Regions from separate parts of the Comamonas sp. Tr-654 genome, predicted to be linked through region 1. Evidence: predicted binding sites of a transcription regulator. Region 1 holds the regulator's gene; each other region holds the start of a gene.
The links. The regulator sigma-54, encoded in region 1, starts transcription at its own class of promoters, with help from an activator protein. The targets are predictions, from matches to a motif close to TGGCANGNAANCTGCTTT.
Positions count from the first base shown of each region.

Region 2: the regulator sigma-54 is predicted to act here: its motif matches at 6,347-6,364, upstream of F3J24_RS13550 (TorF family putative porin).
Region 3: the regulator sigma-54 is predicted to act here: its motif matches at 7,176-7,193, upstream of glnA (type I glutamate--ammonia ligase).

Region 1 is NZ_VWWQ01000002.1:15,691-25,817, reverse strand. It holds gene F3J24_RS05755 (class I SAM-dependent RNA methyltransferase) at 1-444, opposite strand, end outside; gene F3J24_RS05750 (tRNA-binding protein) at 624-962, shown strand; gene F3J24_RS05745 (DUF711 family protein) at 1,020-2,252, shown strand; gene F3J24_RS05740 (aspartyl/asparaginyl beta-hydroxylase domain-containing protein) at 2,387-3,313, shown strand; gene F3J24_RS05735 (hypothetical protein) at 3,823-4,392, shown strand; gene F3J24_RS24910 (hypothetical protein) at 4,418-5,710, shown strand; gene F3J24_RS05725 (RNA polymerase factor sigma-54) at 5,793-7,394, opposite strand; gene lptB (LPS export ABC transporter ATP-binding protein) at 7,540-8,322, opposite strand; gene lptA (lipopolysaccharide transport periplasmic protein LptA) at 8,319-8,975, opposite strand; gene F3J24_RS05710 (thiol:disulfide interchange protein DsbA/DsbL) at 9,106-9,756, opposite strand; gene F3J24_RS05705 (SPOR domain-containing protein) at 9,912-10,127, opposite strand, start outside.
Region 2 is NZ_VWWQ01000004.1:40,869-50,995, forward strand. It holds gene F3J24_RS13520 (LysR substrate-binding domain-containing protein) at 1-233, shown strand, start outside; gene F3J24_RS13525 (YifB family Mg chelatase-like AAA ATPase) at 246-1,784, opposite strand; gene F3J24_RS13530 (MarR family winged helix-turn-helix transcriptional regulator) at 1,870-2,418, opposite strand; gene F3J24_RS13535 (tripartite tricarboxylate transporter substrate binding protein) at 2,511-3,482, shown strand; gene F3J24_RS13540 (Bug family tripartite tricarboxylate transporter substrate binding protein) at 3,611-4,603, shown strand; gene F3J24_RS13545 (sulfatase) at 4,716-6,044, shown strand; gene F3J24_RS13550 (TorF family putative porin) at 6,418-7,170, shown strand; gene glnK (P-II family nitrogen regulator) at 7,188-7,526, shown strand; gene F3J24_RS13560 (ammonium transporter) at 7,566-8,918, shown strand; gene glcE (glycolate oxidase subunit GlcE) at 9,052-10,127, shown strand, end outside.
Region 3 is NZ_VWWQ01000005.1:35,983-46,109, reverse strand. It holds gene F3J24_RS15910 (ATP phosphoribosyltransferase regulatory subunit) at 1-688, shown strand, start outside; gene F3J24_RS15905 (adenylosuccinate synthase) at 726-2,102, shown strand; gene F3J24_RS15900 (phosphoribosyltransferase) at 2,143-2,667, shown strand; gene F3J24_RS15895 (YncE family protein) at 2,948-4,129, shown strand; gene F3J24_RS15890 (polysaccharide deacetylase family protein) at 4,200-5,027, shown strand; gene F3J24_RS15885 (sterol desaturase family protein) at 5,049-6,029, shown strand; gene F3J24_RS15880 (EI24 domain-containing protein) at 6,044-6,922, shown strand; gene glnA (type I glutamate--ammonia ligase) at 7,243-8,658, shown strand; gene F3J24_RS15870 (hypothetical protein) at 8,838-9,350, shown strand; gene glnL (nitrogen regulation protein NR(II)) at 9,423-10,127, shown strand, end outside.

The DNA of each region.
Region 1 (10,127 bases):
GTGCAGATGCACACGCACATCGGGGTGATGGGTCTCCACGCTAGGGCGCACGCCGTTGCGCTTGGCGCGGAAACGGTCGGCAATCGCGTCCTTGACCTTGAGCGCCGCGAAGTTCAGGCTGGTCAGCGGGCTGTGCTGGGCCGTGACCTCGATCTTGAAGGTTTCCTTGGGGCTGAACCAGATCTCCCAGGCCACCTCGCTGGCGGCACGGTACAGATCGTTCTCGCTGCGGTACATGGTGTGCGACAGCTCGATCAGCACGCGCTGGGCCAGACGGCTGTGCAGATTGAGCAGCATGGCATCGCGCCACATGCCGCGCAGCATGACGCCGCCCCGGCCCACGAGCAGATCCTGCCCGCTGGCGCCGGTGATGGCGTGGACCTCGTCGGCCAGAAAGCCCTCGACGCCGGCGGCGCAGGGCAGAAACAAATGCAGTTGGTTCATAGAAATCAGTGCGCGCCAGCAACGGCGCAGGCGCCGGACGCTCACGGGAGCCTGTTGTGCGCTTTACAGGGCATAAGCATACGCGCTAGGCCTTTTCCGATGCCCGCGCACGACAAGCGTTGCTCTACAGATGCACCCAGGGCCCCAGGCATGATGCCAGGCCAAGGAGGAATGACGACATGGAAGAAATCAGCTGGAACGACTTTATGAAGGTGGAGCTGCGCGTGGGCCGCGTGCTGCAGGCCGAGGTCTTTGCCGAGGCCCGCAAACCCGCCTACAAGCTGCTGGTAGACCTGGGGCCCGAGCTGGGCCAGCGCAAGTCCAGCGCGCAGATCATCACTCACTATCAGCCTGAGGAGCTGATAGGACGGCTGGTGGTGGCCGTGGTCAACTTTCCGAAGAAGCAGATTGGGCCCTTGATGAGCGAATGTCTTGTGACCGGCTTTCACGATGCCACGGGAGCCGTGGCCCTGTGCGTACCCGACAGGGAGGTGCCGCTGGGAACGCGCTTGCTTTGATCGGCATATTCAGATGCAAAATGGCCGCCAGCCATTCTCCTGCCTACGGATACTGCTATGAATATCAGCTTCAACCCGCTGGTGCGCGTGCGCACCGTCACCGCCTTTGTCAACCTGAGCGCCGATAAGGCACAGTGGCAGGCCGGCCTGACCCAGGCCAAGCAGCAATGCGATGCCTTGGCCGATGCCATCGAAGCGCGGGGCTACCAGGTACAGTCCATCCGCATCGTGAGCAACCCGTTCGGCGAATACCTGGACGTCAGCGGCATAGTCAGCGCCCTCGCCGGCCTGCGGCACATTGCCGAAACGCTCAAGGCCATCAACACCGGCAAACGCCGCATCCGCTTTGCCGTGGGCGAAGCGCGCAATGCGCAGGAAGTCGCCCTGCTGCCGCAGCTGATTGCGGCCTATGGCGACCTGTGCAACGCCTGCGTGAATATCGATCTGGATGAACATGGCTTTCTGCAGACCGACTTGCTGGCCCACAGCGTCCAGGCCATTCAGCAAATCGCACGCACCACGCCGCGCGGCGAAGGCAACTTCAACTTCACGGTCAACTTCAACTGCGCACCCGGCATTCCCTATTTCCCGGCCAGCTACCACCGCGGCCAGCACCACGGCGCCCTGGTGCTGGGTCTGGAAACGCCAGACCTCATGGTGGCCGACCTCCAGGCGTTACAAGCTCAGCGCCAGCAGCTCGATCACTCAGCCTGGCTCAAGCTGGCCTTTGACCGTCTGAGCCAGTCGCTGACCGAACACGCGACTGCCATCCAGCGCTGCGCCGACGGCGTGAAACTGGCCGAGGGCTGGCATATCGCGGGCATGGACACCTCTGCCGCGCCATCCAAGTCCTGCGCCTCCATGGTCGATGTCTACCAACTGCTGGGCGTGCCCTGTTTCGGAGCCAGCGGTACGGTGGAAGCCTCGGCACTGCTGACCCGCGTCTTCAAATCGGTAAGCGGCGTAACGCAGATCGGCTTCAGCGGCCTGATGCTGGCCGTGACCGAGGACCAAGGCCTGGCCCAGGCCAGTCTGAATGACGAATTCGATATCCGCGCCCTGCTGACCTACAGCAGCGTCTGCGGCATCGGCCTCGATACCGTGCCTGTACCGGGCGACAGCAGCGCCGAGCAGATCGCCGCCGTCATGCGCGATACGGGCACCATGGCTTTTCGCCTCAACAAGCCGCTGACGGTGCGACTGTTCCCCGTGCCGGGGCTCAAAGCCGGCGACAGAACAGCCTTCGAAAGCGCTGACCTTTGCAACTGCGCCGTGCTGGCCCTGCCCTGAATATCGATCCCGACCGGCTGCCGCGCCTGACAGCCAAGTGCCGACAGCTATTGCTTTTGATATTCCCCTACCCCGGTTCTGTTTGACAGAACCCCATGGTGGCAGCCGGGGTGCCCCCGGTAAAATTGATCCTTATGGCAAAAATTATCGTTCTGGCACTGGTGCTGCTTTTCTTTGGCTGCGGGCTGTACATGCATCTGCGCGGCAAGGTGCGCCACAAGGTGGTCAAGCAATTGTTTGACCACTCCACGTTCACAGCGCCGTTCAACGTCTTCATGCTGATGTTCAGCAAGGTGCCGCGCACGCCCTATCTGCCCACCAGCACCTTTCCCGAACTGGCGCCGCTGCAGGCCAATTGGCGCGAGATCCGCGAGGAAGCCGTCAATCTGCAAAAGAACATGCAGATCAAGGCTGCTGCCAACAACGACGACGCAGGCTTCAACTCCTTCTTCAAGACCGGCTGGAAGCGCTTCTACCTCAAGTGGTACGGCGACGCCCACCCTTCGGCCATGGAGCTGTGCCCCAAGACCACGGCCCTGGTGAAGTCGATTCCCAGCGTCAAGGCCGCCATGTTTGCCGAGCTGCCGCCCGGCGCCAAGCTCAACCTGCACCGCGACCCCTATGCAGGCTCTCTGCGCTATCACCTGGCCGTGCTGGCGCCCAACGACGACCGCTGCATGATCGAGGTCGACGGCCAGCCCTATAGCTGGCGTGAAGGCGAAGGCGTGATCTTCGACGAGACCTTTATGCACTGGGCAGAGAACCGCAGCGAAGGCAACCGCATCGTGCTGTTTTGCGATGTGGAGCGCCCCATGACCAATGGCTTTGCGCAATGGCTCAACCACTGGCTGGGCAAGAATGTGGTGGCCGCCGCCAGTTCGCCCAACAACGAAGGCGACCCGCGCGGCATGATCAGCAAGCTGTTCAAGATCTCGTTCTATGCGGGCAAGTACCGCCGTGCCTTCCGCGACTGGAATCCGACCTTCTACAAGATCCTCAAGTTCGGACTGATGATCGGCGTGCTGGCCTGGTTTATCTGGTGGTTGATTCCGTCCCAATAGGCCTGCACTGAAGGCAAAGCCTCCCAAAAGCCGCTGACGCATGTCCAGCGGCTTTTTTTCGCCTTCTCGGCGGACCCTCTCAAAAATCCCGTCTCAAACTCCGCTCCTATGGAGCGTGCGTATTCCTGTCCAAAAGACAGCAAAAGCATCCCAATGCCTGGCCGGTTGCCTGCCGCTCAATATCCGCCATTACCTAGAGAAACCTCAATTCAAATTAATTAAGCTCAGGTTACAAAATATGGCATTAAAAACCTTTACTCACAGTCAAAGAGCATTTTAAGCATGAAAACAATTGTCAAGCCGGCATGAGTATTGATTAATCGTAAACCTCTCTTATTTCAATAATGGGGTTTACCCTTAATAAGAGATTTTACTCAAAAGGAGGTCGATAAAATTTCTTCACCTGTTAAAAATCACAGGAATTGGCCTTTTATTAAACAACAGCAGGGAGTGAAATTTATGCATTTTCAATCGCGAAAGCCATTAACTATCCGTCAAGGAGAGTGGCAATGCTAAAAACCATAAAAATGGTATTGATTGCATCCCTCGTGGGATCAATCGTTGCCTGCGGCGGTGGCGACGGTAACAGCAGTGGCGGCGGAGGAGGCGGCGGTGGCACTCCGCCAGGCCCTGGCGTCACTCAAACTCCTGCTGAAAAAATCGCGGCACTTGAGTCGTCCGGAGAGATTCCCAAGTTGGAACGTGGCCCTGATATCAGCGGCCCCGACAGCAATACCAGCGGTGTTCGCGACGATATTGAATCTATTTTGACAGCCGAGTACACCGGAGCCCAGCTTGCCGCCGTGCTGCAAACCGCAAAAGCCCTTCAAAAGGCCTTGCTCGTCGACACCGAGGACATCAACGCAGTTAAGGCCGTTGATCGCGATATTTCTCGCGGAATCAGTTGCATATTCTCAAAATTTAATGGAGCGGAAGGTTCCAAGCAGCCGGCAAGAGTCGGGCAAGAACTGGAGTCAATGACGGCCAATACCAAAGACAGACTCTTGGCCTATCTCAAATACAACAAGGCGCTCGATGGAACGTCCTCCGCTTGGCCAGAGGGAGATACCTGTGAATAAGTTTTTCAAACAATGCACATGCTTATTGCTGTCGCTCGTATTCATCAGCGCTCCGCTTACCGGTGGCGCGCAAGTCATCAATCCCGATACGAATCTATGCCGGGAAACCGGTATTGAATTCGCCTTCCTGAACGGTGTTCAAACCACGAAACTACAGGCTGCGCAGGCCTTGGGGGTCCTTATAGGCATTCACGGTCAGAGCGCCCCCGGCGGCGATCAGATCAAGTATGAAACCCTGTACAACTATTCAAACGGCTTCGAAGATTTTGTCGAGACCTTCGAGCAGCGCCTGCAAGAGCAAGATGGTTTGCTGGCAGGCCGCCTGGAGCTCTTCTTCGAAGCCCTGAATGGAGGCGGTTCATGGTGGGACAACATCACCAACTCCGTGCCGGCGGCCGCAGAGTTGCTCAATGGATTCAACGACTGGCGCAACGCGGCAACCATTCGCTATCTCACGGCCATGCTGGGCAATCCGCCGACGCTTGCCAACTATATGGAGCATCAATCACGCATCGACAACTGGATTCTCGAAGGCAAGAAGATTCTCTTGGTCGCCCACTCCCAGGGCAATCTGTTCGCGAACGCAGCCTATGCCTATGCTGCGCCCAAGGCCGCCGTAGGCTCGGTGAAGGTAGTGCATATTGCGCCGGCCTCACCCACGCTCAACGGCGAGCACACTCTCGCTGACAAGGATCTGGTCATCAATGGTCTGCGCGCCGTAGGCACCGTGGCCGACATCACGGACAGCATTCCCGCCTATCAGCAGCGTCCTGCCGGTATCAATGGTGGAAAAGACCTGCTCGGCCACGGTCTGCTCGAGATTTACATCAACCCCGGCCTGGAGATCTCCAACCGCGTGAAGAGCCACATCACGACTGCACTGTCCACACTCGTGGCCCCGCCGGCGCGAGCGACATCCGGCTTTTTCACCACCACGCTGACCTGGGACGGCAGCGGTGACGTCGATCTGCACACCTATGAGCCCGGAGGCTCGCATGTCTACTACCGCTACATGCGCGGCGCCAGCGGCTATCTCGATGTGGACAACACCGTCGCCTACGGACCTGAGCACTACTATGCATCCTGCGATTCAGCAAGACTGCAGGAAGGCACCTATCGGGTCGCCATCGCCAACTACGCCAGAGCCGCCGGCAGAGTCGCCACGGTACAGGTTGCATCCTGGGATGACGGCGTGCTGGGCACCAAGTCTGTCACCCTGGGCGCGGCCACAGGCGACAACCCGGTCTATGCCATGTTCAATGTCGTGGTGAGCAAGAACGCCCAGAACGGCAAGTACTCCGCAACGCTGGCCCCATAAGCGACGACGCTCATCCAGCCCAAGGCAAGCGGTCTTCATCAGGCCGCTTGCCTTTTTTCGCTCCGAGCCGCGCGGCGATTCGCTACAGCGCCTTGCGCAGCGTGGTCGTCGGTATCTTGAGCTGCTCGCGGTATTTGGCGACAGTACGGCGCGCACACTCAATGCCCTGCTCCTTGAGCATGTCGGCCAGCTTGGCGTCCGACAGCGGCTTTCTCGCATCTTCGGCATCGACAAACTGCTTGATCAGCGCACGCACGGCCGTGCTGGAGGCACTGCCACCGGTTTCCGTGCCCAGGCCCGAACCGAAGAAATACTTGAGCTCGAAAGTACCCTGGGGCGTGGCCATGTACTTGGCCGTGGTCACGCGGCTGATAGTGGACTCGTGCAGGCCCAGCGTGTCTGCGATATCGCGCAGCACCAGCGGGCGCATGGCCAGCTCGCCATGCACAAAGAAGTTCTTCTGCCGCTCCACGATGGCTTCGGAAACACGCAAGATGGTGTCGAAGCGCTGCTGGATGTTCTTGATGAACCAGCGCGCCTCCTGCAGCTGCTGCTGCAGCGCCGCATGACCGTCGCTGTTCTTGTGGCGACGCAGCACGCCGGCATAGATGTCGTGCACGCGTAGACGCGGCATGACCTCGGGGTTGAGCTGCACGGAAAAGTCCGACCGGCCCGAGCCGGCCCGCACCGGACGCACGATGACATCGGGCACCACGATATGGCGCTCCACGTCGACAAAGCGCCGACCCGGACGCGGCTCCAGCCTGGCGATCAGGGCCATGGCCTCGCGCAGCTGTTCCTCGCGCGCGCCGCACAGGCTGGTGAGCTTGCGCAGATCGCGCCGCGCCAGCAAGTCCATGGGCTGGGAACAGATGGCCTGTGCCAGCAGCAGCCGGCTCATATGCGCCTCGGTCGTACCCTCGTCCTCGGCCGTGCGGATCAGATCGCGCAGCTGCAGTTGCAGGCACTCGGCCAGATCACGCGCGCCCACGCCCACCGGCTCCAGGCTTTGCAGCAGCTTCAGCGCAATGGCAAAGTGCTGCTCCAGCTCCTCGCGCTCCTCCAGATCGTCGCCGGCCAGGCTCTGCGCCAGCTCCTGCAGGGAATCCTCGAGATAACCGTCGTCGCTGAGCGACTCGATGAGAAAGCGCAGCGCCGCCGTGTCTGCCGCACCCAGATGCAGGCTTAAGGCCTGGCGATGGAGAAAGTCGGTCAGGCTCTGGTGCTCGCGCGCCAGATCGATGGCATCGGTTTCATCATCGCCATCGCGGTTGCGCGTGGAGCTGCTGGCCGAGGGCGTCTCCCACTCGCTGCTGGATTCGCCGCCCCACTCCCCGTCCTGGCCGTCCATGCCGTCGGCCTCCCAGTTCAGCGTTTCTGGAGTTTCAGGGCTCGGTGTTTCCGCTACGGTTTCAGTAGCTAATTGCGCTTGCGATGCTTCTTTTTCAGCATGAATACCATCTGAAGTGCTGTATTCATTGGCGCTAGCAGCTACATCTACAGGAGCATCTCCCGCAGTTTCGGCCTCATCGCCCGCACGCTCCAGAAAGGGGTTGTCGACCAGCATCTGCTCGACTTCCTGCGCCAGCTCCAGAGTGGAGAGTTGCAGCAGCTGGATGGATTGCTGCAGCTGCGGCGTCAGCGATAAATGCTGCGAAACGCGTAGCGAGAGACCTGGCTTCATCGAGGCGCGGCTCCCAGACAATCATTGCAAACGCGCACAGTGCAGTGGGTTTGCCGCAGGGCTGCCCCAAGGCAGACCGCGGCGCAGCCGGTCAGGGCCCCTTCTGCAGGCGGCGACCACACAAAGTGAGGGAGCGTGGGGGTCATCACATTCTGAAATGTTCGCCCAGATAGACGCGGCGCACATCGGCGTTCTCCACGATCTCCTCGGGCGTGCCTTCGGCCAGCACATGGCCGTCGCTGATGATGAAGGCGTGGTCGCAGATGCCCAGCGTCTCGCGCACGTTATGGTCGGTAATCAGCACACCGATGCCGCGCTCCTTGAGAAAGCCGATGATGCGCTGGATCTCGATCACCGCAATCGGATCGATACCGGCAAACGGCTCGTCAAGCAGGATGAAGCGCGGCTGCGTGGCCAGGGCACGCGCGATTTCCACGCGCCGACGTTCACCGCCGGACAGCGCCAGCGCCGGCGACTGGCGCAGATGCTCGACGCGCAGCTCCTGCAGCAAGCCCGTGAGGCGCTTTTCGATCTCGCCCTGCGTCAGCGCCTTGCCTTGCTCGTCCTTTTGCAGCTCCAGCACGGCGCGCACATTGTCTTCCACGCTGAGCTTGCGGAAGATGGAGGCTTCCTGGGGCAGATAGGACAGGCCCAGGCGCGAGCGCTGGTGAATCGGCATGCCGCCCACCGGCTGGCCGTCGATGAAGATCTCGCCGCCGTCGCTACGCACCAGGCCCACGATCATGTAGAACGATGTGGTCTTGCCCGCACCGTTGGGGCCGAGCAGACCGACCACCTCGCCTTTTTGCACGGACAGCGACACATCCTTGACCACCTTGCGGCTGCCATAGGACTTGGCCAGATGCTTGGCCTCCAGGCGGCTGTCGGACTCGCCGCTGCGGCTGCTGGAGAAGGTCGGCTCACTCATTTCTTCTCGTCGGCTTTCTCGCCGCCCAGCGTCATGCTCGGGCGCAATTGGGTGGCAGGAGTGGCGGGCTTGGGCTGTGCGCCCGGCGTACCGTCCTTGGGCGCCATGATGGCGCGCACGCGACCGCCCTGGCCCACGGAGGAGCTAGGCAGGCCGCCGCTGGTCTTCTGGCCATCGACGGTATAGACGTCGGTGATGTTGTTGTAGACGATGATGGAGCCCGTGACCTGGTCGCTGAGCTGGCCGCCACGGTAGCGGCGCATCTCGCCACGGCGGATGAACTTGACGATATCGGCCTTGCCGTCGTATTCGATGACTTCGCCTTCGCCTTCGATGAACTCTTCGGGCTGACCGGCCACGGTGTCGCGCTTCTGGCGGAAGAAGGCGCGCTTGCCGGGCTCGGCCTTGATCACCCCGTACTGATAGCCCTCGGCATCCTGACGCACATCAAGCTGGGCGCCGCGCAGCACGATGGAACCCTTGGTCATCACCACATTGCCGGTGAAGACGCTGGTCTGCTGCAGCTCGTCGTGACGCAGCGCATCCGCCTCGATATTCATGGGCTTGGCGCTGTCGGCCTTTTCGGCATGGGCAATGCCGGTCGCTGCTGCCAGGGCGCAGGCCAGCGCGAGAGGTAGGAGTGTTTTTTTCATGGAAGGCACGTTTCTTGCATCCATTGTAGTCATTCCCTTTTTGCAACTTGCGTAAAAACCACCCACAAAAAAGCCCGCGCTACGGCGGGCTTGCGGGGCATCAAACGTCGTTGGCGTCTGAAACCTGGCGTCAGGCCTTGCGGCTGGAGGCGATCAGTGCATTGACCACGCGCAGCACATTGTCCATATTGCCAGCCTTGGTGCCGTCCGTGTAATAGCGGCCGGCCACACCCATGGCGGGCACGCCTTCCACGTCATACTCGTTTTGCAGCTGGGTGGCCTTGCGCACCTGGTTGGCCACGGTGAAGGAGTTGTAGACTTCCTTGAACTTGGCCAGATCCACGCCCTGCTTGCCGATCCAGTCAAAGATGGCGTCGTCGTTCTTGAGCGGGTTGCGGTCCACGTGAATGGTACGGAACACCTTGGCGTTCAGCTGGGGCAGCAGGTTCATGCCTTCCAGTGCGTAGTACAGCTTTTGCTGGGGCACGAAAGAGGCATTGAAGGCCACGGGCACCTGACGCACCACCACATCGGCGGGCTGGGTCTTGGCCCAGGCTTCGAACTGGGGCTCGAAGGCATTGCAATGCGGGCAGCTGTACCAGAAGAACTCGATCACCTCGACCTTGCCGGCCGGCGCGCTCACGCTGGCGGGCTTGCCCAGCTTGATGTAGTCCTTGCCTTCCTTGGGCGCGGCGCCCTGGGCCCAGCTGGAGGAGGTGCCCAGAGTCAGGGCACCGGCGGCAGCTGCCGAGGCAGCCAGAGAGAATTCGCGACGTTTCATCTAAACAAACTCCTGTATCAGGTCTGCAGTATCAGAGCCCAGCGGCCCCAAAAAGTTCAGCAAAGTCCTAAATCTCGCACCCTCTGCCTGGGACGCCTCGGGCCGCAGCCTGAGGGCACCACAGAGAGAGGCTGCACAACGCCTCGCAAGGCCGATTATCGCGCCGCGCGCACCAGGGTCGAGTCCACGCCCGCGCCGTCGAGCTTGCCCTTGAGCTGCTCGGCGTCGTCACGCTTGCTGAACGGTCCCACGCGCACACGGAAAACGGTGATTCCGTTTTGCTCACGCTCGCTGATACGCGACTCCCAGCCCAGCATGGCCAGCTTGGCACGCTGCGCTTCCGCTTCGCTCTGGCCGCGGAAAGCGCCGGC
Region 2 (10,127 bases), on a different contig from region 1:
TGGGTTATGCGCTGCTGTCGCGCTCTCTGGTCGAAGCCCAGCAGCAGCGCTTTGGCGTGCACTGGATGACCTTGCCAGGCAGGAGCGGACAGGAGCTGGCCTTTGTCGACACCTGTTTTGTCACCGCAGCCGTTGATGGCTGGTCCCCCGCACTGCATGCGTTTGCCCAGGTGCTGGGCGTCGATCCCCGAACCGCGCAGGCACGGCCCGTGCCGCTGGCCCTGGCTGCCTGAGTACACCAGGCATCACGGCTGCATCAGCGCACGGCGGTATTGCAATGCCTCGGCCAGGTGGGTCTGGGTGATGGAATCGGAGCCAGCCAGATCGGCAATGGTTCGTGCCACCTTCAGGGCCCGGTGCGTGCCGCGCGCCGACCAGCCAAGGCGCGCTGCAGCCTTGTGCGCAAAGGTCAGCGCCTCGGGCTCCAGCTTCAGATGCGTGTCAAGCTGCCCCCCCTGCAACTGATGATTGGGCAGGCCCTGGCGCTGCAAGGCCTTGTCCCTGGCCGCACTCACGCGTTGCTGCACGGCAGCGCTGCTCTCCCCTTCGGGCGCTGCCAGAAGCTCCTCGGGCGACAGTGCCGCCACCTCCACATGCAGATCGATGCGGTCCAGCAAGGGCCCGCTGATGCGTGCCTGATAACGTGCCACTTGATCGGGGGAGCAGCGGCAGGCCCTGACGCGCGAGCCCCAGTAGCCGCAGGGACAGGGGTTCATGGCTGCCACCAGCTGGAAACGGGCCGGAAACTCCGCCCTCTGCACGGCCCTCACGATGGTGATGCGCCCGGTCTCCAGCGGCTCGCGCAGGGCCTCCAGGGCACTGCGTGCGAACTCGGGCAGCTCGTCCAGGAAAAGCGCCCCGCAATGAGCATAGGAGATCTCGCCAGGCCGGGGTGGAGAGCCGCCGCCGACCAGCGCAATGGAGCTGGCCGTGTGATGAGGCGCGGCAAACGGCCGCTGGCGCCACAGCTGCGGCGTGAAACGACCGCTGAGGCTGGCAATGGCTGCTGCTTCGAGCGCTTCCTCATCGGTCATGCCCGGCAGCAAGCTGGCAAAGCGCTGGGCCAGCATGGATTTGCCCGAACCCGGAGGGCCGATCATCAGCACACCATGTGCGCCGGCAGCTGCAATTTCAAGCGCGCGCTTGGCCTGCATCTGGCCGCGCACCTCGCGCAGATCCAGCGACTGCGAAGAGGCTTCGGCAGGTCTGGAGTGCACCCGCTGCCAGCCCTCCGCGTCATCGCCCTGCTCCGCCAGGGTGGCGTCATGCGCGATGAACTGCCTGACCACATCCAGCAGATGCGCAGCGCTGAAGACTTCGATTGCCGGTACGAAAGCGGCCTCCTGCGCACTGTCCGGCGGCAGCACCAGCCGCACGCGGCGCTGCTGACGCTGCAAGGCCAGCGCCGTTGCCAGGGCCCCGCGCACCGGGCGCAGCGCACCGGTCAGGGACAGCTCACCCGCAAACTCATAGTCGGCGAGCCGCTGTGCATCGATCTGCCCGCTGGCCGCCAGAATGCCCAGCGCTATCGGCAGGTCGAAGCGGCCGGAGTCCTTGGGCAGGTCTGCCGGAGCCAGGTTGACCGTGATGCGCTGGTTGTTCGGAAACTGCAGCCCCGCATTGACGATGGCCGCGCGCACACGCTCGCGTGCCTCCTTGACCTCCACATCCGCCAAGCCCACCAGGGTGAACGAAGGCAGGCCGTTGGCCAGATGGACTTCCACAGTGACGCCTGGTGCCTGCAAGCCCAGCAAGGCACGACTTTGAACCAGAGCCAGACCCATCACGCCCCCTCCCCTTCAAGCCGGACTGTAGGGCCTAGCGTATGCGCCAGCGGCTCAAACAGGCAATAGGGGTGTGCGCAGGCCGTCAGCCGGCGGCGTCATCATGGGCGGGCTGCCTGCCGGCGGCCCGGCCACGGCGGCGCTCGGCCTTGGGAAAGCTGCCCTGCTCCTGCATGCGGGCCGCCCGATTGCGCACGCGCTCGAACACCTGCGACAGCACCTGCAGCTCGGCATCGCTGCAGTCGCTCAGCAACTCCTGGTTGATTGCCTGAATCTGCGGAAACAGCTGCACATGCAGCGCCAGCCCGGCGGCCGTCAGCTGCACCATGGCCTGGCGCCCGTCGCCGGCCATGCCCTGCTTGTGCAGCAGCCCCTTGGCAATCAGCGTGGAGATGGTGCGCGAGGTGCGCGTGCGATCGAGCTGTGCCAGCTCCGCGAGCCGGGACGGCTGCATGGCGCCCTTGGTGGCCAGCAGGCCGATCATGCGCCACTCGCGCCGGGTGATGCCGAAGCCGCCCTCGCACAGGCGTACCACCATGGTCCCGGCCGAGCTCATCAGGCGGGCCAGATGGTAGAGGAACAGATCGTCCAGCTCGGACGGCTGCCGCCAGGGGTGGCGCTGCACCTTGGTCATGGGTGTTTGTGGGTTTTCTCTAGGAATGATGGATTAGATCCATTATCGAGTCACTGCTTACAGTGGCTCCAAAGAAAACGACAGGAGACACCATGCCTTGCACCCGTACCGCCCGCCGCACTCTGGCCGGGCTGGCGGCCGCCGCGCTGCTCACGGCAGCCCATGCGGCCGACACCTGGCCCGCCAAGCCCATACGCATCATCGTTCCCTCCCCGCCCGCCGGCCCCTCCGACATCGCCGTGCGCCCGCTCGCGGCTGCCGTGCAGAAGGCACTCGGGCAGGCCGTGATCGTGGAAAACCGGGCCGGGGCCAATGGCAATATCGGGGCGGCCGAAGTCGCCCGCGCCCCGGCCGACGGCTACACCTGGCTGTGGGCCATGGACCCGGTGCTCACCGTCAACAAGCATATCTACAAGAACATCGGCTACTCCAGCGATGCCATCGTGGTGCTCAATGCCGCTGCCAGGTTCTCGCAGACCCTGATCTGCAACCCCGGCCTCGGCTTCAAGTCCGTCAAGGACATGCTGGAGGCCGCCAAGGCACGCGAGCTGACCTATGCCACGGGCGGCGCTGGCTCGCCCGGCCATCTGGTCATGGAGTCCCTGCTGTCCAGCACCGGCGTGAAGATGGTGCATGTGCCCTACAAGGGGCCGGCGCCGGCCATGCAGGATCTGATGGGCGGTCAGGTGGACTGCGGCTTCCTGGCCGCCCCCACGGTGCTGCCCCAGATCCAGAGCGGCCGGGTCACCGCCCTGGCCACCACGGGGCGCACCCGCTCGCCCCTGCTGCCGGCATTGCCAACGATTGCCGAGTCCGGCTACCCCGACTTCGACGGCACCTACTGGCTGCTGCTGGCCGCCCCCAAGGGCGTTCCTGCCGAGATCCAGAAGCGCTTTCTCGCCGCCATGGATGCCGCCATCCGCTCGCCGCAGCAGCAGGAGCGGGTCAAGTCCGTGGATATCGAAATGGTGGGCAGCAGCCCCGAGCAGGCCCAGGCCAGGGTGCGCGAGATCTCCGAAAAATGGGAAGCGCTGGCCCGCAAGATCAATCTGAAGCCCGATTGAGGCCGCGGGCCCGGACGCAGCCCGTCCGAGCTGTCAGGCTTGTGCCGGCACGCACTTACACTGCCCACTTTCCAATCAGCAATGGCGTGAGCCCGCGGCGCGGATCACAGACCAGGAGAGACATGACGATGCAAAGAAGAATCTTCGGCAAGCTCGCGGCGGGGCTCGGCCTGAGCGCAGGATTGCTGGGCAGCGGCGCGCTGCAGGCCCAGGAGACCCATGCCCTGTTTCCCAACAAGACACCGCTGCGCATGGTGGTCGGCTATCCGCCCGGCGGCGCCACCGACCGCGTGGCGCGCATCGTGGCCGACCGGCTGCAGGCCCGGCTGGGCAGCCCGGTGATCGTGGAAAACAAGCCCGGCGCCGGCGGCCGTCTGTCGGCCCAGTACGTGAAGAACGCGCCCGCCTCCCAGCCCGCCGTGCTGCTGGCCAATCCCGCCGTGATGGTGGTGGCGCCGCTGGTGTTCCCGGACTCGGGCTACGACCCGGAAAAGGACTTCCGTCCCATCAGCGAGGTGAACCGCTACGAATTCGGCCTGGCCGTCGCCAGCGCCGTGCCTGTGAAGGAGCTGCCGCACCTGCTGGCCTGGCTCAAGGCCAATCCGCAGCAGGCCAATTTCGGCGTGCCGGCCACGGGCAGCCTGCCGCACTTTTTCGCGCTGATGCTGGGCGAGACCGCCAAGGTGCCGGTCGAGGTCGTGGGCTACAAGGGCTCGGGCCCGCTGCTCACCGACCTGATGGGTGGGCAGATCCCCATCGCCGTGGACACCTTCGACACCCAGATTGCCCAGCACGAAGCGGGCAAGCTGCGCGTGCTGGCCACCTCGGGCGAGCGTCGCAGCACCATGGCGCCCAACATTCCCACGCTCAAGGAGCTGGGCGTGAACCTGGTCGGCACGGGCTGGAACACCTTGTTCGCGCCGCAAAGCATGGCGCCGGCCACGGTGCAGCGCCTGTCCCAGCTGGTGCAGGAGGTGATGAAGGAAGCCGATACGCAGCACAAGTTCGCCGCCTCCAACCTGGTACCTGTGGTCAGCAGCGCGCAGGACACGGAAAAAATGCTCAAGGCCTACCGCGCGCAATGGGCGCCGGTGGTGCAGCGCTCGGGCTTCAAGCCCTGATATTTGAGGAGCGCCTATCGCTTGTTACCAAACATTTTCAGCATCAAAGCTATTCAGAATCCTTTCATAACAAGCGATAGAAGCTCCTTTTTTTGAACGTTCCCGCTCTCCCATGACCGACTCCCGCCCCAATCTGATCTTCATCCTGGCCGATGACCTCGGCTATGCCGACCTGGGCTGCACCGGTGCGCGCGATGCACACAACAACGCCACCGACGTCTCGCCGCGCCTGGACGCCATGGCCGCCCAGGGCCTGCGCTTCACGCGCGGCTACTCCAACTCCTCGGTGTGCTCGCCCACGCGATTTGCGCTGGCCACGGGCCGCTGGCAGTACCGCCTGCGCGGTGCGGCCGAAGAACCCATCGCCAGCGTGCACGGCGACAAAGTGCTGGGCCTGCCGCCCGATCACCCCACGGTGGCCTCGCAGCTGCGCGATGCCGGCTACGCCACGGCCCTGGTCGGCAAATGGCATCTGGGCTACCCGCCGCATTTCGGCCCGCGCCTGTCGGGCTACGAGGAGTTCTACGGCTTTCACGCCGGCGGCGCCGACTACTTCGCCCACTGCGATCCACGCGGGCGCCCCGACTTCTGGCGCAACGAGGAGCCGCACACCGAAGACGGCTACCTGACCGATCTGCTGAGCCGCCGCGCCGTGGACTTCGTCAAGCGCCAGACGGCCGAGCAGCCTTTCTATCTCTCGCTGCACTACAGCGCGCCGCACTGGCCCTGGCTGACGCGCGAGGACCGCGCCGAGTCCGAACGCCTGCAAGGCATGGGCAAGCATATCGACGGCGGCTCCATCGACACCTATCAGCGCATGATCCATCACATGGACGAAGGCATAGGCTGGCTGCTGGATGCACTGGAGGAAAAAGGCATGAGCGAGAACACGCTCATCGTCTTCACCAGCGACAACGGCGGCGAGCGCTTCTCCAATACCTGGCCTTTCGTGGGCCAGAAGATGGATCTGCTCGAAGGCGGCATCCGCGTGCCTTTGCTGGCACGCTGGCCGGCGCGCATGACGGCCGGCGCCGTCTGCGACACGCCCAGCCTGACTATGGACTGGTCGGCCACCTTCCTGGCTGCAGCGGGCGTAGCCGCACATGCCGACTATCCGCTGGACGGCATCAGCCTGCTGCCCTTGATGCAGGATCAAAGCTGGATGCCCGAGCGCGACCTGGCCTGGCGCATGAAGCACCGCGAGCAAAAGGCCTTGATACGCGGCGACTGGAAATATCTGCAGATCGAGGGCTTCGAGTACCTGTTCCACATCGGCAACGACCCGCGCGAGCGCGCCAATCTGCGTGATCGTGAGCCCCGGAAGCTGGCCGAGCTGCGCAGCGCCTGGGAGCTCTGGAATCAAGACTTGCCGCCGATTCCCGAAGAGGCCAAGGTTTCGCTGGTGTTCACCAAGGCAGACCTGCCGCAGGCCAGCTTCTGAGCTGCACGCGACCTGCAAGCCCATCGCCCTGGCGATGGGCTTTTTTGCGCCCGCGCCCAAGCAAAGAGCATGCACTTACTTGCAAATCACCTGTTTGGTGCAAAAAGCCGCGCAAAAGCCGGGCCATGGCGGTGCATCGAAAAAACGCACCATCTTGGTGCAACCCATCCAGCCCGCCAGTCAGGTGGCGAAAGTTGCGCTCAGTGATTGTGAAAATTCGTAGCTTTTTGTACTCGGCAGCTATGGCCCGCTGCCTGTTTTAGACCGATGACTGCGAACCGCGCCGCGGCGGCCGCAGAGACTGGCACGGTCTGTGCTTTGAGAGTTCATCCGAGATTTTTGCCACGAAATTTTCAAACCGGAGGAACCCTGAATGCCCAGTCCCGCTGCTAGCCGTTTCAAGACTTTCGCCAAGACCGCCGCCCTGGCCTGTGCCGTTGTCGCCCCCATGTGGGCCCATGCCCAGCTCTCCGCCAACGTTGCCTTGACCACCAACTACAAGTTCCGCGGGCAGGATCAGGACGCCAGCCGAACCAAGGCCATCAAGCCTGCGCTGCAAGGCGGCTTCGACTACACGTTCGGCGACAGCGGCTTCTACGTGGGCAACTGGAACTCTTCCGTGGACTGGCTGCCCGGCAACTCGCTGGAAACCGACTTCTACGGCGGCTACAAGTTCAAGGCCGCCGATGTGGACTGGGACGTGGGCATGCTGACCTATGTCTACTCGGGCAATGCCAACGGCAACACCACCGAGATCTACGGCTCCGGCACCTATGGCCCGTTCACGGCCAAGTATTCGCACACGGTGTCCAAGGACTACTTCGGCTGGGCCGGCGCCAAGGCGGGTTCGGGTCTCAAGGGTCGCAACACCGGTTATCTGCAGTTCTCCTACAGCCAGGAAGTGATGCCCAAGGTGACACTGAAAGCATCAGTTGGTTACACCCATTTCTCCAGCGACATCAAGGACCTGGGCGTTCCCAACTATGTGGACTACAGCGTCGGTGGTGCCTATGACCTGGGCGACGGCTTCTCTGCAGCAGCAGCGGTGACCGGCGCCAACAAGAAGGCCTACTTCGGCGATGTGAACAAGGCGCGTCTGATTCTGACGCTCTCCAAGACTTTCTAATTTTTCAGGAGCCCGTCATGAAAATGGTGATCGCCATCATCAAACCCTTCAAGCTCGACGAAGTGCGTGAAGCTCTTTCCCAAATCGGTGTCCAAGGCATCACCGTGACCGAAGTCAAGGGCTTCGGCCGTCAGAAAGGTCACACCGAGCTGTACCGCGGTGCCGAGTACGTGGTGGACTTTCTGCCCAAGCTGAAGATCGAGGCCGCGATTGCCGACGATCTGGTGGACGCCGCCATCGACGCCATCGAGGGCGCGGCCCGCACCGGCAAGATCGGCGACGGCAAGATCTTTGTGCAGGCGCTGGAGCAGTCGATCCGTATCCGTACAGGAGAAACCGGCGACGCGGCCCTGTAAAGGCTCAGTCTCTCTGGAACCGTTTTGAGAAAGATTGCCATGACCAAGAAATTATTGAGTGCAGGCCTGGGACTGGGCCTGCTGGCTGCAAGCGCTGCCGGTTTTGCCCAGGAAGCAGCCACCGCTGCCGCCGCCGCAGCCCCTGTGGCCGAAGCCGCAGCCGAGGCCGTTCCCACCCTGAGCGCCGGCGATACCGCCTGGATGCTGACCTCGACCATGCTGGTGATCCTGATGGTCATCCCCGGCCTGGCGCTGTTCTACGGCGGCCTGGTGCGCAGCAAGAACATGTTGTCCGTGCTGGCGCAGGTCTTCGTGATCTTTTCGCTGATCACCGTGCTGTGGGCCATCTACGGCTACTCGCTGGCCTTTGGCGGCGAAGGCAAGTTCTTCGCGGGCTTCGACAAGCTGTTCCTCATGGGCATCACGCCTGACACGCTGTCGTCCATGCTCAAGACCATCCCCGAATACGTGTTCGTGGCCTTCCAGTCCACCTTCGCGGCCATCACCGTGGCGCTGATCGTGGGTGCGTTCGCAGAGCGCATCAAGTTCGCGGCCGTGATCGTGTTCTCCGTGCTGTGGTTCACCTTCAGCTACATCCCCATGGCCCACATGGTGTGGGGTGGCGGTCTGCTGGGTGCCGATGGCGCGCTGGACTTCGCTGGCGGTACCGTAGTGCACATCAACGCCGCCGTGGCCGGCCTGGCGGGTGCCTACATGCTGGGCAAGCGCATCGGCTTCGGCAAGGAAGCCCTGCCTCCGCACAGCCTGACGCTGACCATGGTGGGCGCTTCCCTGCTGTGGGTGGGCTGGTTCGGCTTCAACGCCGGCTCCGCCGGTGCCGCCAACGGCATTGCCGGCCTGGCCTTCATCAACACCATCCTGGCGACCGGCGCTGCCGCCATCTCCTGGATCGTGGCCGAAGCGCTGCTGCGCGGCAAGGCCTCCATGCTGGGCGCCGCCTCGGGTGCCGTGGCCGGTCTGGTGACCATCACGCCCGCCGCCGGCTTCGTCGGCCCCATGGGCTCCATCGTCATGGGCATCATCGCCGGCCCTCTGTGCTTCTGGGGCGTCTCCGGCCTCAAGCACCTGCTCAAGGTCGACGACGTCTGCGACGTGTTCGGCGTCCACGGTGTCGGCGGTATCCTGGGTGCCATCCTGACCGGCGTGTTCTGCGCCAAGGGCCTGGGCGGTATCGAGCCCGAGGGCTACAACATGGCCCATCAGCTGTGGGTGCAGGTCGAGAGCGTGCTGGTGACCATCGTCTGGTCCGGCGTGGTCTCCTACGTGGCCTACAAGATTGCCGATCTGACCGTGGGTCTGCGTGTCTCGGAAGAGTCAGAACGCCAAGGCCTGGACATCACTTCCCATGGTGAGGTGGCCTACACCCGCTAAGCGGCAGGCTCTTCGCAAGTTCAGTTTCATTACGTTGCCCCGCAGTGCAAGCTGCGGGGCTTTTTTTATTCACGCCTGCTTTTCAAAAAAATCAAAGATCGGCCCTTCCTGCTCCGGGGGCGCCCCGGCTACCATGCAGGCCATGGATTCAGCCACCAGCCAAATCAATCAGCTCAGCGAGCGCATTCGCGCCGCTGCCAGTGACAAGACCCCGCTGCGCATCTGCGGCGGCGGCAGCAAGGACTTCTACGGCCTGCGCCTGCAGGGCGAGCCGCTGTCCACGCGCACGCTCAGCGGCATCGTCAGCTACGAGCCCAGCGAGCTGGTTGTCACCGTACGCGCCGGCACGCCGCTGGCCGAGCTGGAAGCGATCCTGGCCGCCCAGGGCCAGTGCCTGGCCTTCGAGCCGCCGCACCTGGGTGCCGGCAGCACCGTGGGCGGCATAGTCGCCGCTGGCCTGTCGGGCCCGTCGCGTGCCAGCGTGGGCGCAGTGCGCGATTTCGTGCTGGGCCTGGAGATGATCAACGGCCAGGGCGAGCGGCTGCGCTACGGCGGCCAGGTCATGAAGAATGTGGCCGGCTATGACGTCTCGCGCCTGATGGCGGGCAGCTGGGGAACGCTGGGCCTGATCACCGAGGTCAGCCTCAAGGTCCTGCCCGTGGCTCCGGCCGAAGCCACGCTGCGCTTTGACGCCTGCAGCCAGGCGCAGGCACTGGACTGGCTCAATCACTGGGGCGGCCAGCCGCTGCCGCTCAATGCCAGCAACTGGCTGGAAGAAGACGGAAAGGGCACGCTGTATCTGCGCCTGCGCGGCGCCCGCGCGGCGGTGCAGGCCGCCACGCTGCGCCTGGGTGGCGAACGGCTGGACAGCGACGCCGTTGCCGCCGACTGGAGCGCCAGCCGCGATCTGAGCCTACCCTGGTTCCAGCAGCGCGCTGCCGATCATTGTCTGTGGCGTCTGTCCGTTCCCGCGACCGCAGCACCGCTGCAATTGCCCGGCGATGCCATCGGTCCCCTGATCGACTGGCATGGTGCACAGCGCTGGGTGCAGGCCCCGCGTTCGGCCGCCGCAGCCTTGCAGCAGCTGGCGCAGGCAGCCGGTGGTTCCGCCTCGCTTTTCAGGGCCGAGGAAGGCAGCCAGACAAGCGCCAACAGCGATCTCGATACGCACGCACAGGCCAGCCCGGCAGGCCGCACAGCGGCACAGCT
Region 3 (10,127 bases), on a different contig from region 1:
GGACGTCATCGTGGATCTGGCCGACGTGCGCATCGTGCGCAGCCTGCTGGCTGGCGTGATGGTCGACGAGCAGGTGCTGCGAGGCGTGCACGCGGCCCTGGCCTCCAAGGACGCAACCGAGCTGGCCCAGCTGACCCGCGATTTCCCCGAGGCCTCGCGTGAAGGTCTGATGGCGCTGCTGCAGCTGTACGGCGGCATGGAAGTGCTCGATCAGGCTGAAAAGCTGCTGGATCGCACTGCCGGCGTGCGCAATGTGCTGTCTCATCTGCGCTGGCTGGTGCAGCGACTCGATGGCGTCAAGGTCAGTTTCGACCTGGCCGATCTGCGTGGCTACTCCTACTACAGCGGTACGCGCTTTGCCATCTATGTGCCCGGCGGCAGCGATGCGCTGGTGCGCGGTGGCCGTTACGACGAAGTCGGTGCAGTGTTCGGGCGCAACCGTCCCGCTGCCGGCTTCAGTCTTGATATCAAACAACTGGTGGCTGTCGTGCCCGAGCGTCCGCTCAAGGCTGCCATTCGCGCTCCCTGGGGCGATGACGTGCAAGTGGCTGCCGCCATTGCCGCATTGCGCCAGCAGGGCGAGACGGTGGTCTGCGTGCTGCCAGGGCATGAAAGCGAAGTGGACGAGTTCCACTGCGACCGTGAGCTTGCCAATGTTGGCGGGCAATGGGTCGTGCAAGCCATTTAAGGCATTTGACTAATTCTTCGATTTATCGGATTGGAATATGAATACATCCAAAGGTCGCAATGTGGTCGTCGTCGGCACCCAGTGGGGTGATGAGGGCAAGGGCAAGCTGGTCGACTGGCTGACCGAAAGCGCCAACGGCGTCGTGCGTTTCCAGGGCGGCCACAACGCGGGTCACACACTGGTCATCAACGGCGTGAAGACGGCTCTGCACCTGATTCCCAGCGGCATCATGCGCCCTGGCGTGAAGTGCTACATCGGCAACGGTGTGGTGCTCTCCGTGGGCAAGCTGTTTGAGGAAATCGAAGGCCTGGAGAAGGCCGGCGTGCAAGTGCGTGACCGCCTGCGCGTGTCCGAAGCCTGCCCGCTGATCCTGCCTTTCCACCAGGCTCTGGACGTGGCCCGTGAAGCGGCCCGTGAAAAGGGTGGCGTGCAGAAGATCGGCACCACCGGCAAGGGGATCGGCCCTTCCTACGAGGACAAGATCGCCCGCCGCGCCCTGCGCGTGCAGGATCTGAAGCACCCCGAGCGCTTCGCCACCAAGCTGCGCGAGCTGCTGAGCCTGCACAACCACATTCTGGTGAATGTGCTGGGTTCCAAGAACTTCGACTTCGGCGCCGGCCTGGCTCCCTACATGAAGGACGGCGAAGTGCAGTTCGACGCCGTGTACGAAGAAGCCATGCGTCATGCCGAGCTGCTCAAGCCCATGATTGCCGATGTCTCGCGCGAGCTCAACGCGGTGCACGCCGAAGGCGGCAACCTGCTGTTCGAAGGCGCGCAAGGCACGCTGCTGGACGTGGATCACGGCACCTACCCCTATGTCACATCGTCCAACTGCGTGGCTGGCAATGCCGCCGCAGGCGCGGGCGTGGGCCCTGGTCTGCTGCACTACATCCTGGGCATCACCAAGGCCTACTGCACCCGTGTGGGCGGCGGTCCTTTCCCTACCGAGCTGGAATGGGAAAAGGAAGGCACTCCCGGCTGGGTCATGTCCACTGTGGGCGCCGAGAAGGGCGTGACTACCGGCCGTTCGCGTCGCTGCGGCTGGTTTGATGCTGCGCTGCTCAAGCGTTCGGCCCAGATCAATGGTCTGTCCGGCCTGTGCATCACCAAGCTGGACGTGCTCGACGGCATCGAAGAGCTGCAACTGTGCGTGGGCTACGAGCTGGACGGCGAGACGATCGACCTGCTGCCTCTGGGTGCGGACGATATCGAGCGCTGCAAGCCGATCTACGAATCCATTCCCGGCTGGACCGACTCCACCGTGGGTGTGACCGAGTATGACAAGCTGCCCGTGAATGCCCGCCGCTATCTGGACCGTATCGCCGAAGTGACCGGTGTGCCCATCGCCATGGTGTCCACCAGCCCCGACCGCGATCACACCATCCTGATGCACAACCCGTACAGCGCCGCCTGATCGGGCTGGGTTTTACTGAACTTTCAAAGGAACTGTGCCCATGCTGACAGAAGACGGTAAGCACCTGTATGTGAGCTACGACGAGTACCACGGTCTCATCGAAAAGCTCGCCATCAAGATCCACCAGTCTGGCTGGGAATTCGACACCATCCTGTGCCTGGCACGCGGTGGTCTGCGTCCCGGCGACATCCTGAGCCGCATTTTCGACAAGCCCCTGGCCATCATGTCCACCAGCTCCTACCGCGCCGAAGCCGGCACGGTGCAGGGCCATCTGGACATCGGTCGTTTCATCGCCACGCCCAAGGGCGATATTTCCGGCCGCGTGCTGCTGGTGGACGATCTGGCGGACTCGGGAGCCACGCTCAAGGCCGTGATCGCCATGCTCAAGACCAACTACGCGCCCATTACGGAGCTGCGCAGCGCCGTGATCTGGACCAAGGGCGTGTCGACCTTCGAGCCCGACTACTCGGTGGACTTCCTGGGCACTAATCCCTGGATTCACCAGCCTTTCGAAGGCTATGACACGCTGAATCCCGAAAAGCTGGCGGAGAAGTGGAAGGTCTGAGGACCCTGCACCAATGTTGGCAAAGGAGCCCCGCTTGGGGCTCCTTTTTTTATAGAGCAGTGATGTTCATCAATAGATGAGCGTCATGCGCCTTTATTCCAACGATTTCAGGCTTATTTAGAGCTGTATCGTAAGAAAATCACGCGCTAACTGCTCCTGTTTTGAATTCTTGTCATGATGCGGCCTGCGCCGGTCAGGCAAGGTTCGCGTGGCATTTCAACAAGCTTTGTAAACCAGAAGGCTTGTGCTGGCAGCGGCTGCATTGGCGCAGCTACACTGCATGGATTCTGAGAAGGTGGTGGTTGTGGGACGTCTTTCTATTGGGCGCACTGGCGCTGCTGTGGCATTGGTCGTGGGCGTGGGCGCCGCGGCATGGTTGGGGGCTTCGGCATTGCCCGGTTTCAAGTCTGCCAAGGCAGCCGCACCGGCGGCCGCTGTCGCTGCTGCGGTCGCTCCAACAGCCGCGCCCGCAGCGCCGCCTGCAACCAGCGCTGCGCCTGCGTTGCCTGCTGCCGTCAAGCCGGCACAGGCAGCGCGTGCCGTGCAAGGCCCCACGCCCATCTTTGTGCTGAACTCCCTGGATGCATCCATTAGCGTGATTGATCCGGTCAGTTGGAAGGAGCAGTCGCGCATTCCCACGGGCAAGGAGCCTCATCACCTGTACCTGACGCCGGACGAGAGGTCGCTGGTGGTGGCCAATGCACTGGGCGATTCACTGACCCTGGTGGATCCGCGCACGGGTGCCGTGCAGCGCGTGATCCGCGACATCGTGGACCCGTACCATCTGCGCTTTTCGCCGGACATGAAGTGGTTCGTCACGGCAGCCAACCGCCTCAACCACATCGATTTTTACCGCTGGGACGCGGCCACGCAGACGCCGACCCTGGTCAAGCGTGTCTCCACCGGCAAGACGCCCAGCCATCTGTTCATCGACGCGCAGAGCAAGACGCTGTACTCCACCATGCAGGACAGCGATGCCCTGGTGGCCATCGATATCGTCACCCAGACCATCAAGGCTCGCGTGCCCACCGGCCCCATGCCTGCGGACGTCTACGGCAGCCCTGACGGCAAGAAGCTGTTTGTCGGCCTGACCGGCGGCGATGGCGTCGAGGTGTTCGACATCACCGGCGCCGAGCCCCGCAGCCTGGGCCAGATCAAGACGGCTGCCGGTGCACACGCCTTCCGCGCTGCCGGCGACGATCGCCACCTGTACGTGAGCAACCGCGTGGCCAATACCATCAGCAAGATCGATATGGTCAGCAGCCAGGTCGTAGCCAACTACCCGGCACCGGGCGGCCCGGACTGCATGGATGTTTCGGCCGACGGTCGCTATATCTTTGTGGCCTCGCGCTGGGCACGCAAGCTGTCGGTGATCGACACGGTAGAGAAGAAGGTGGTCAATCAGGTCAATGTGGGCAAGTCGCCCCACGGGGTCTGGACGCTGTCCCACGCTGCGCGTTGAAGCGCTTGTTCCGGTCGCATCGGAGTGGCCGGGACGCCCGGTTTCGTGTTGACCACCTCAAGGAGGGTGGATGCAAAGACGTTGTTTCATGCTCGGCTCGCTGGCCGGCGGCTTGTTTGCCGTTCCTGCCTTCGCTGCCGAAGCTTCAAAAAAGATATCTTCAGGTACATGCTCCAAGGCGGTTTACCTGACTTTTGATACTGGGCACATGGGCATAGCCCAGTGGGTCGCCCAGGTGCTGCAAAAGCACAAGGTTCCCGTCACCTTCTTTGCGGCCAATGAGGCCACGAAAGAGGGGGGCAGCAGTCTGGGCGACTTCTGGGCGCCGTGGTGGAAGGCGCGTGCCGACGAAGGGCACCAGCTCGCGTCCCATACCTTTGACCATATGTACTGGCTGGCCGATATTCGCGACAAGGCCAGCGGGCAGGTCACGCATTTCAGGGTCAGGCCTTCGGCCGGTCCCAAGGCTGGTCAGACCTATGTGGTGTCCGCTGATGAGTATCGGCAGGAGATTGCACGCTCCGCCCAGCGGCTGACCCAGATCACGGGCCGCAAGACCTTGCCGCTCTATCGTGCACCGGGTGGCAAGACATCGCCAGCGTTGATTGCTGCGGCCCGGCAGGGCGGCTTTCAGCATGTGGGCTGGGCGCCCGCAGGCTTTCTGGGTGACGAGCTACCCAGCGACAAATATCCGAATGAACGCTTGCTGGCCCAGGCACTCAAAAACATAGGCAGCGGCGATATCTTGCTGGCGCACCTCGGGATCTGGTCGCGTCAGGACCCATGGGCTCCGGCGGTGCTGGAGCCCTTGATTCTGGGTTTGCTGGACAGGGGTTTTTGCTTCCGTACGCTGGCCGAGCACCCGGTGTATCAGGGCTGGATCGCGCAGCAGCGCTGAGTGCTGCAAGAGGAGTGAGTCGTGGATTGGTTGGTACAGATGTTTGGAGAGGCGCAGCAACGCTTGTTTGAAGGCGTGGTGCAGCCTTTTCTGTTTCATTTCGGCATGGCGAATCTGCTGGAGGATGGCTATACCGCCACGGGCTGGCTGCTGGTGGGCTTGCTGCAGATTGCCGTCATGGTCGCAGTGATCGTGCCGCTGCAGCGCTGGAGGCCGGCCGAGCCCGTGGTCGACCGTCAGGCGATTCGTGTGGACATCCTCTATACGCTGATTCATCGGCTGGGACTTTTCCGGCTGGCCTTGTTCTTCACGACAGAGCCGCTGTGGAATTCGCTCATGGGTCAGCTCCATGTCTGGGGCTTGCCTGGCTTTCACCTTGACGACATCTGGCCGGGCGTGACGGACAATGCCTGGGTCAGCCTGCTGATGTATTTGGTCGTCTTCGATCTGGTCGAGTACTGGATTCATCGCGGCCAGCACGGCTTTACCTGGTGGTGGAAGCTGCACGCCGTGCACCACTCACAGCGCCAGATGACAGTGTGGAGCGACAACCGCAATCACCTGCTCGACGACGTGATCCATGACGCCATCATCGTGCTGGTGGCGCAGCTGATCGGCGTGGCTCCCGGGCAGTTCGTGGCCATCGTGGCTCTGACACAGCTCAGCGAGAGCTTTCAGCACGCCAATGTGCGCATCTGGTTTGGCCAGCTGGGGGAGCGCCTGTGGATCAGCCCGCGCTTTCATCGCCGCCATCACGCCATTGGTATCGGTCACGAGCCGATGGCGCCGGTGCGCAACAAAAAGGTCCACGGCAACAACTTTGGCGTGCTCCTGCCCTGGTGGGACATGCTGTTCGGCACGGCCAATTTCGATCTGCGCTATGACCCCACGGGCATTCGCGATCAGGTGCAGGCCAATGCGAAAGGGCAGCTGCGCGACTATGGCCGCGGCTTCTGGGCGCAACAGTGGCTGGCTGTCCTACGACTGATGGGTCGCGCATAAGCCAATCCTTGAGTATGCTTGCCAGCATGAGCTTGCTACTCGACTCTTTTTGGCGTGCCTTGGCGTATTGCCTGCATAAGCGGGTCATTGTCTGGTCACTCTTGCCGCTGCTGGCCATGGCCTTGATGGCCTGGCTTCTGGGCTACTTCTTCTGGGCCGATGCGGTCCTCAAGGTGCAAAGCCTGCTGGATGGGGTGGGCTGGCTGCACTCCCTGTGGCTGTGGCTGCAGGAGCGTGGCGTGGGCTATGCCTCGGAGGTGGTGGCGTCCATGTTTGTGGTGCTGGGGGCCATGCCGGTTCTCGTGGTGCTGGTTTTGCTGCTGGTGGGCCTGTTCATGGCGCCCGTGCTGACGCAACTGGTGGCCGAGAAGCGCTTTGCCGGGCTGGAGAAAAAGCATGGCGGCTCCACCGTCGCCAGCCTGCTCTGGTCGGGCGGCTCCACGCTGATTGCGCTGCTGGCCCTTTTCGTCACCCTGCCGCTATGGGTGTTTCCGCCGCTGATGCTGGTGGTCGCGCCCTTGATCTGGGGTTGGCTCACTTACCGGGTCATGGCGTTTGATGCCTTGTCCGAGCATGCCAGCAAAGATGAGCGCCGGGCACTGTTTGCCCGTCACCGCATGTCGCTCATTCTCATGGGGGTAATCTGCGGCTATCTGGGCGCTGCGCCCGGTGTGGTCTGGATTTCCGGGCTGCTGTTTCTGGCTGCTTTCTGGATTCTGGTGCCTATTGCCATCTGGATCTATGCGCTGGTATTTGCCTTTTCTGCGCTGTGGTTCGCTCACTTCTGTCTGGCGGCGCTGGAACAGATGAGGGCGCAGACCATGCCGAGTACTGCCGATCCCCAGGTGCCGTTCGCGCCTGGTGCAGATGATGCCGCTTCGGTTGCTCGCTGAGAGCACTTGCCGCCGGGCGAATCGTGCCCATGCACCAAAAACAATCCTGTTCACAAAATGCACCGTATTGGTGCGTTTATTTTCACCAAGATGGTGCATTTGAGAAATGCGTGCCGGCAGTGAGACAATGCGCGTCGGTTTGGTGCAATTTGCAGATGCGGCTCTGCTAAGTGCTTGTGTCTTGTGGCCAGGAGCTTGCTGCAAGAGCCCGATTTCAGTGCACGGATGCTGGGATGAGGTGCTGAAGCAGAGTTGGCACGCAAACTGCTAGATACTATTCATTCTTTATTTGATCAGCCAAAGTTGGCAGGAGAGATCTAATGGCGAAGACCGTTGCAGACGTGATGCAGATGGTGCAGGATAACGAGGTCAAGTTCGTGGACCTGCGCTTTACCGATACCCGCGGCAAGGAACAGCACGTGACCGTGCCCGTGTCGCACTTCGACGAGGACAAGTTCGCCTCGGGCCATGCTTTCGACGGTTCTTCCGTTGCCGGCTGGAAAGGTATCGAAGCCTCGGACATGCAGCTGGTTCCCGATCCAAACACTGCCAACATCGATCCCTTCTTCGAAGAAACCACACTGATTCTGCAGTGCGACGTGATCGAACCCGGTGACGGCAAGGCCTATGACCGCGATCCCCGCTCCATCGCCAAGCGCGCCGAAGCCTATCTGAAGGCTTCCGGCCTGGGCGATACCGCCTACTTCGGTCCCGAACCCGAATTCTTCATCTTCGACGGCGTGCGCTGGGGCACCGAGCCTCACAACCCCTTCTTCGAAATCGAGGAATACGAGGCTCCCTGGAACACCGGCACCAAGTTCGAGAGCGGCAACCGCGGTCACCGTCCTCGCGTCAAGGGTGGCTACTTCCCCGTGCCTCCCGTTGACAGCACCCAGGACATGCGCGCAGAGATGTCGCTGCTGCTGGAAGCCGTCGGCATTCCCGTCGAAGTGTTCCACCACGAAGTGGCCGGCGCCGGTCAGAACGAAATCGGCACACGCTTCTCGACCCTGGTCGAGCGTGCCGACTGGACACAGCTGCAGAAGTACATCATCTGGAACGTGGCCAACACTTACGGCAAGACGGCAACCTTCATGCCCAAGCCCTATGCTGGCGATAACGGCTCCGGCATGCACGTGCACCAGTCCGTGTGGAAGGATGGTAAGAACCTGTTCGCTGGCGACGGCTATGCCGGTCTGTCCGACTTCGCCCTGTACTACATCGGCGGCATCATCAAGCACGCTCGTGCCCTGAACGCCATCACCAACCCTGGCACCAACAGCTACAAGCGTCTGGTTCCCGGCTTCGAAGCGCCCGTGAAGCTGGCTTACTCGGCCAAGAACCGCTCCGCTTCCATCCGTATTCCTTACGTCAGCAACCCCAAGGCACGTCGCGTGGAAGCCCGCTTCCCCGATCCTCTGATGAACCCCTACCTGGGTTTTGCAGCGCTGCTGATGGCCGGTCTGGACGGCGTGGAAAACAAGATCCATCCCGGCGAAGCCGCGACCAAGGATCTGTACCATCTGCCTCCCGAGGAAGACAAGCTGGTGCCTACCGTCTGCCACAGCCTGGACCAGGCTCTGGAAGCCCTGGATGCAGACCGTGCGTTCCTGACCAAGGGCGGTGTGTTCTCCGACAGCATGCTGGATGCCTACATCGAGCTGAAGATGACCGAAGTGACTCGCTATCGCCAGTCGGTGCACCCTGTCGAATACGATATGTACTTCTCGCTGTAAAGCAGAGGTTCTCAAAGGCGGCGCAAGCCGCCTTTTTTATTGCACGGGCGCTGCGCCGGACATGGCAGCAAAGGAACCAAACGGGTTGGTGGCGGTCAAGTAGTCAATAAAAGCTGCAGGCTTGGAGCGATACTCAGGGTATTGCGGACTTGCGGCCGCCGTCTGCCTGAGAGGACCGAATGAAGAAGTTTTATGTGTTGTCGTTGCTGTGTCTTGCATCCGGGCTGGTTTCTGCCCAGGATGTGATCTACCGCTGCGGCAATGAGTACACCAACAATGTTTCGCAGGCCAAGGCCAAGGGGTGCAAGCCGGTTGATGGCAGTGGCGTGACGGTGATTCACGGCACCCGTCCCTCGGGCGGCAATGCCGGTGCGGCGCCGGCCAATCCCAAGCCGGCAGGCAGCTCTGCATCGAGCCAGGCGGCCCCTGCCCGCGCCGACAATGCCGCGCAGAAGGCTCGCGACTCCGATGCCCGCGCGATCTTGCAAGGCGAGCTGAACAAGGCCCAGGCCAGACTGGCCGAGCTCAAGGCGGAGTACAACGATGGCAATCCCGTGCGTACCGCGCTGGAGCTGCGCAATCCTCAGGGCTACCCGGAGCGGGTGGCCAAGCTCAAGGCCGATATCACCCGCCAGGAAAGTGATATCGCAGGCATCAAGCGAGAGCTGGACCGGCTGCCTGCGGTCAACTAATCCGCCCCCTGGGGCTGGTCATTTTTGGTCAATCGCATGAGTTCCACTGCAGCCCCGATTCCCGATATCTCCATGCCTGATCCGGATCAGGCCAACGGTCATGGCTACCAGTCGCTGGACTGGCTCTGCACCTTGATTGCCGTGCTTGACGAGTACGGCATGGTGCGCTTCGTCAACGCGGCGCTGGAAAATGCCCTGGGCCAGTCGCGCCGCATCATGGTCGGCAGTGACTTCGCCACCTGCTTTGCCGAGCCGGCCCTGCTGGACAAGGCGCTCAGCGGAGCCCGTTCCAACGACTTTGCGGCGCTGCGCTTCGAGGCCAGCCTGCTGCGCCTGGGGCAGGAGCCGCTGCCGATTCATGCTGCCGTCTCGCTGGCCGAGAAGGCCGGCCATGTCATGGTGGAGATGTGGCCGCTGGAACAGCAGGCCCGCCAGGATCGCGAGGAGCGCATCCGCGAACAGGCCCAGGCAAACAAGGAGCTGATTCGCAATCTGGCCCACGAGATCAAGAATCCGCTGGGCGGCATTCGCGGTGCAGCCCAGCTGCTGCAGATGGATCTGGTCATGCCCGAGCTGCTGGAGTACACCACGGTCATCATTCATGAGGCCGATCGCCTGCAGGCACTGGTGGACAGGCTGCTGGCCCCGCATCGTCACCCCCACGAGGTCGGCGACGTCAACATCCATGAGGTCTGCGAGCGCGTGCGTTCACTGGTACTGGTCGAACATCCCCAGGGACTCAGGATCACGCGTGACTATGACATCTCCATTCCGGAA